2 regions of the Metabacillus sediminis genome follow, and region 1 is predicted to be linked to the other one. Evidence: riboswitches for the same ligand, from Rfam matches in the RefSeq annotation. Region 1 holds a riboswitch; the other holds the start of a gene.
The links. Region 1 has a riboswitch for cobalamin ahead of WCV65_RS05745 (ribonucleoside-diphosphate reductase subunit alpha). Riboswitches for the same ligand answer to the same signal wherever they lie in the genome.

Region 1 (3,233 bases):
GGAGGATCAGGCTGCTGAAAAAATTGGCTGTTCACCGTGTATCCTAAACCGCCTATCCACAATATGCTTGCGGCTAATGAAATTCCCGCTATCAGTTTTACACTTTTCATTTCAATGGTTTGCACCTTTCAGTGAGATTCTTTTATTGTACCTTAAATCTTTGGAAAAGCTTACAACTGCACTTTCATCAATGTGCTGCTCATAATAAAACCCGGGAATGCGTATTGAACAGCATTCCCGGGTTTTAAATGGTATTACTGCTTATAAAACGCCGTCCTTTTTCCGGTCGGGAAGCAAATCCCGGAACGCTTTTTGAATCGACAGGGTGACCGGTCCCGGCTTTCCTTTGCTGTAGGATTTGCCGTCAATTTTTACAATCGGCATAACTTCGATCGTTGTAGAGGAGATAAAGGCTTCCTCATACTGATCGAGTTCGGATGCCTGAATTTCTCTTTCCACTGTATTTACCCCGGCATTTCTGCATGCTTCCAATATTTTAAGGCGTGTGATCCCGTTCAAAATGAAGTGATTGGAGGGATGCGTATAAACCGTTCCATCCTTAACTGCATAAAAATTTGTTGAGCTTCCTTCTGTGACAATACCGTCCCGCACAAAAATGGTTTCAAATTTTCCTGCGTCCGCAGCTTCCTGTTTCGCCATCACATTCCACAGAAGATTCAGGCTTTTAATGTCGCATCGTTTCCAGCGCATATCCTCCGCTGTGATGACCTCAACGCCGGTTTTTTGAAGCTCTTCCGGACGTTTCGATGGAATCGGATAGGCTACCAGCTGAGCTGGAATATCTGATCCGGGAAAAAGATGATTTCTTGGGCTGACCCCTCTTGTCACCTGCATATAGATTCCGCCGTCCCATACCTGATTCACTGACACCAATTCTCTTATTCTGTCTTTAAGCTCCGTCAAACTGTAAGGAAGAGAGATTTTGATTTCACCTGCACTTCTTTCGAGTCTCTGAAGGTGTTCATCCATTGTAAAAATTTCTCCCTCATACACGCGGATCACTTCGTATACACCGTCTCCAAACTGATACCCTCTGTCTTCAATATCTACTTTTGCCTGCCCTCTATCAATCAGTTTCGTATTCATCAGGATTTTCATTGTGCACCTCTAACGTTTAGGATTTGTTCTTATCATTACAAACGGTGGGCCGCGCTGTTGTCAAGCACATCCGAATAAATAAAAAAGAATATTTTTGACGGTAAATAGTTGAAATCTGCATTCTTGTCCTATAATATGTATCTATACTAAACACAAGATATAGAATACAAACAAAAAACAAACTACTATATATTGATTATATTCCACAGCAAACGGTGCTAAGATTAGCTTAAAAGGGAATCCGGTGAGATACCGGAACTGTCCCCGCAACTGTAAGTGTGACGAAATGGGCATACCACTGTACGGCTTCGTACGGGAAGGGCTCAAAGTAGGAGGAAGCACAAGTCAGGAGACCTGCCGATGCTGGATATGTTTCGCTTTTCCCGGGGATTGGGAAGATGAAACGGTGGAAATAAAAGATCCTCTTTTATTCTATCGTTTGATCCGCTCAATTGCCAAGAGCGGATTTTTTATTTTCCCTTGGAGGAGGATGGCTATGACAACCGATACGATGACGATGATTACCAATGAAAAAGGCATAAAAGGGCCGTTTGACGAACATGACTTTACTCAATGGATTCAGGAAGCCGGGACGGACTTCCCCCACCTTGATTTGCATCACTTTACAGAGAGATTAAAAGAATTGATTGCATCCAGAGATACATATACAGAAAAACAAATAAAAAACCTAAGCATATTAGAAGGCTTGGCCAATATATCCGAGCTTGAGCCGGATTGGACATACTTCTGTGCCCGTCTGTATTTGGATCAGCTCTATGCTGAAGCGGCCAAAAGCAGGGGCTATGAAAAAAGAGAGCAGTACGGATCATTTCTTGAATTAGTCGATAAGCTTCATAGCATCGGCATTTACGGAGATCTGATTCCGCAAGTCTATAGCCCAAAAGAAATCAGCGAGCTGGGCGAGATAATCGATCCGGACCGCGATCTGCTCTTCACCTATATTGGACTCCGGACACTTGCTGACCGCTACATTGCCCGCGACTACAGCAAAAATGTGATGGAGCTTCCTCAGGAACGGTTTATGATCATTGCAATGACCCTGATGGCAAAAGAGCCGGCGGAGCACAGGATCCACCTCGTAAAAGAAGCATACTGGGCGCTGAGCAATCTTTATATGACGGTTGCGACTCCTACTCTATCAAATGCAGGGAAATCCGTCGGTCAGCTGTCCAGCTGCTTTATCGATACAATTGACGACAGTTTGCAGGGGATTTTTGACAGCAACACAGACATTGCGAATCTTTCGAAAAGCGGCGGCGGCATCGGTGTCTATCTTGGGAAAATCCGCAGCCGCGGCAGTGATATCCGCGGATTCAAAGGCGTTTCCTCCGGTGTGCTTCCGTGGATGAAGCAGCTCAACAATACGGCGGTCAGCGTGGATCAGCTTGGCCAAAGAAAAGGCGCGATTGCGGTTTACCTGGATGTATGGCACAAGGACATTTTCTCATTCCTTGATTCAAAACTGAACAATGGAGATGAGCGTCTCCGCACCCATGACTTGTTCACGGGCGTCTGTCTGCCGGATCTTTTCATGGAACAGGTCGAGGAACGCGGTGACTGGTATTTATTCGACCCGCATGAGGTAAGAAAAACACTCGGCTACAGCCTGGAGGATTTTTTTGACGAGAAAAAAGGCAGCGGCAGCTTCCGGGAAAAATATTGGGAATGTGTCCGCCACTCTGATTTGGCGAAGGAAATCATTCCGGCGATCGATATTATGAAACGCATTATGATCAGCCAGCTGGAATCCGGAACACCGTTTATGTTCTACCGGGATGAAGTGAACCGGATGAATGCCAATGCACATGCTGGAATGGTATATTGTACCAATCTTTGTACAGAAATCACCCAAAACCAAAGCGCTACCACGATGGATGAACAATATACAGAGGATGGAAAAATCATTACGGTGAAAACACCCGGGGATTTTGTTGTCTGCAATCTCTCTTCCATCAGCCTTGCTAAAGCAGTTAGAGAGGATGTGCTTGAACGCCTTGTCCCGATCCAGGTTCGAATGCTTGATAACGTTATCGATTTAAACGAAATACCCGTTCTGCAGGCGAAGCTCACCAATTCGAAATACCGCGCAATCG
Region 2 (3,233 bases), 530 kb from region 1:
AACTGAAATCATATATTAACCTCCTTTCCTACGAACTTCTTTTCTTAGCTGCCAGAATAGCGGCAAAAACCGGGGCTCCGGCAATTGCGGTGATAATCCCAATTGGAAGCTCTACCGGTGAAATGACCGTCCTTGCCAGCAAATCAGTCAAAATCAGAAATCCTGCTCCGAATATCATCGATAATGGAAGCAAATGGCGGTGATCACTTCCGCACAGGAGCCTCGTCATATGAGGAATAACAAGTCCGACAAAACCAATCGTCCCGGAAACAGCAACCGCAGAACCCGTCAGCATTGAAGCGGAAATAATGATAAGAAATTGCTTCCGTTTCACATTAACTCCAATATGGCGCGCCCGGTCCTCTCCGAAGGCAAATGCATTCAATTCTCTGCTGTGCATAAGAAGCAGAAATGCACCAGCAGCTGTAAACGGCAAAATCATATGTACATATGGCCAGCCTCTCATCGAAACACTGCCAAGAAGCCAGTTCATTACCTGCCTGAGCTCCTCTCCGCTCAAAGCGATGATCAGGGAAATGAAAGAACCTAAAAACGAGTTAAAGATAATCCCTGCTAAGATCATCGTCTCCATTGACGTTCTCCTCTGGGCGAGATAAGCAAATCCAAGGACACCAAACATGGTCAGAAATCCGGAAGCGATGCTGACGATTGGCAGGGAAAAACTGCCGAACGCCTGGAATCCAAAATAAATAACACTAACTGCTCCGAGAGATGCACCCGAGGAAACTCCGAGTGTATAAGGATCGGCTAGCGGATTTCTCAGCAGCCCCTGAAAAGCGGCACCTGATAAAGCAAGTGCCGCCCCTACAAGGCCTGCGAGGAGAACACGCGGAATACGAATCGACATTAATATATTTTCATTTGCCTCAGAAGCCGCATTTCCGCCTAATAGAACAGAAACAATTTCAGCTGGAGAAATAGCTGCAGTACCAATAGAAACGGCAGCTAAAAAGGCGACCGCTAAAAAAAGGATCGCCAAAGTATATTGAAAGATACGGTTATTTTGTAAAAACGTCCGGATAGATTGAGTGCGCAAGTTCTTCTACTCCTTCAATTAAACGCGGACCCGGTCTTGTAACTTTATCCGAATGCACGTCAAAAACTGCTTTATTTTTGATTGCGGCAACACTCTCCCAGCCTTTCCGGCTCATCACCTGTTTAATGGGATCCGGACTATAATAGCCATAGGTCGTCACAATGGTATCTGGATTCAATTTAACAATTGCTTCTTCGGTCATTTTCGGCCATCCGCTTTGTGCTGCCGCAGCATTTTCAGCTCCGACCGTCGTTAATATGTCATTAAGGAACGTGTCTTTGCCTGCTGTATAGATTTCGGGTGAAGGAGAAACCTCTACGAACACCCTTTTTCTTCGATCATCCGGGATGCTCGCTGCTTTTTCTTCGATATTGGCAAGATCCTTTTTCATTCCATCAATCATTTTCTCAGACTTCTCACCTTCTCCCGTTGCCTTCCCGATCATTTCCATAGACTCATAAACTTCTTCGAAACTTTGTGCCTCATTGACCACCACTACATCAATTCCTGCATCCTTCAGCTGTTTCAGTCCATCAGCGGAATTATGCGCCCCTGATTCATGTGCCAGCACCAAATCAGGCTGAAGGCCAATAATTTTCTCAACATTAAAATCCATTCCGCCGACTTTTTCTTTCCTAAGAGCTTCTTCCGGATAGTTATCGTTATCGGTTACGCCAACAACTTTATCTCCCAAACCCATAGAAAAGATAATTTCCGTATTGCTCGGAATTAGAGAAACAATTTTCTTCGGCTCATCTTCAATTGTCACTTCTGAATTGGATGCATCTTTTATTATAATTGGAAATTCTGTTTTGTTTTCCTGTGATGCCTGCTGTTCCTTTGTTTTCTCAGGTGCTGCAGAATCAGATGCGCAGCCTCCTAAGACGCCCGCTGTCAAAAGCAGCGCTGTTAAAGCAGATAAGTACTTATTCATTTTTTTATCCCCCGTAATCATTCTTCAATTGCGTTGCCGTCACCAGCTCAAGCTTGGCTGGATTTCCTGAAAAACAAAAAACACCTCCCTGGCAAAAGGAGATGACGGTTCATGTTATGTAGACTGCATAAGCCAATAAGAGACTTTCCTGTCAACGTTAACACCATCCTATCCTCGTAGGTATGCGGTGACGAGGTGTGAGGCAGGTCTCCTGGCTCATGATCATCGCTCCCCGCTCCTTCCCATGCATTGCCGCACAGTGGATTAAGCAGGTCACTCCCATTTACAGTGGCGGGACCGCGCCGGAGTTAAACCGGCTTCCCTTTTAAGCTGACAAAAAAATCAGCACCTACACCTTATCGATATGAATATTTCGTACACGAAGTATTATACACAACCTTAAGCCTCATGTCAGTCGCTTTCTATTAACTTATGAAAAGGAAAAAGCAGCAGACAGCTGCTTTTCACAGTCGTTAATCAAAGTACACCTGTTTTTCTGCATCCCATCCATACTCAAACAAAATTCTAATCTGGCTTTCTGTAATTCTGCCAACAGAAAGTTCAGGAAGTTCATCCAGTCCAAAAAAACCTGCATCCAATGTCTCAAAACCAGTTGTGAGCTTGCCCCCTATTTCTTCACACAAAAAGAAAAGCTTATAAATATGATAGGCTCCAGGCGGATGAGGATGGCACTTCTTGTCCATCACCGCAATCAGCCTTACTGGCTTAACTTCTAACCCAGACTCCTCAAATGCCTCCTTTGCTGCATTTTCCGAAGGACTTACCCCGATATCCGCCCATCCTCCAGGCAGGGACCAGCGACCATCCATCATCTCCCGAACGAGAAGGATCTTGTTGTCTCTAAAAACAACTGCTCTAACATCCACTTTAGGCGTCTGATAGCCTGTTTCGTTTGCGAACAATTCTGGAAGCTTTTCCATCGGCACTTCGGTATATTGGGCCATAATCTCCTGACTCAGCTCCCTCAGACGCTCAAACCGCTCTATATCAAATTGGTCCTTTGAATAAGCAAGACCCGCCTGTGAAAGAGACTGAATCTCCTTTGCCCATGTTACCCACTTTGGCTCCATGATTCTCCTCCTATCCCTATCCTCTATTTGCATTGTATCCTATGTAAGGATGACATGCATAGACACGGCTTTTGATGAAGGGCTTAGCGGAATATCTCATCACCAAACCATTTCTCTCGTTGAGTAATTTTTATAGATTGAGTAACCGCCT

Region 2: it holds a riboswitch for cobalamin, as region 1 does, so the genes downstream of both, WCV65_RS08445 (ABC transporter substrate-binding protein) here and WCV65_RS05745 (ribonucleoside-diphosphate reductase subunit alpha) in region 1, are expected to answer to the same signal.

Annotation. Positions count from the first base shown of each region.
Region 1 covers NZ_CP147407.1:1,063,425-1,066,657, reverse strand. The annotation lists gene WCV65_RS05755 (SGNH/GDSL hydrolase family protein) at 1-110, opposite strand, end outside; gene dat (D-amino-acid transaminase) at 262-1,119, opposite strand; cobalamin riboswitch at 1,316-1,496, shown strand; gene WCV65_RS05745 (ribonucleoside-diphosphate reductase subunit alpha) at 1,610-3,233, shown strand, end outside.
Region 2 covers NZ_CP147407.1:1,593,232-1,596,464, reverse strand. The annotation lists gene WCV65_RS08455 (adenosylcobinamide amidohydrolase) at 1-12, opposite strand, end outside; gene WCV65_RS08450 (iron ABC transporter permease) at 29-1,057, opposite strand; gene WCV65_RS08445 (ABC transporter substrate-binding protein) at 1,020-1,991, opposite strand; cobalamin riboswitch at 2,175-2,359, opposite strand; gene WCV65_RS08440 (NUDIX hydrolase) at 2,465-3,082, opposite strand.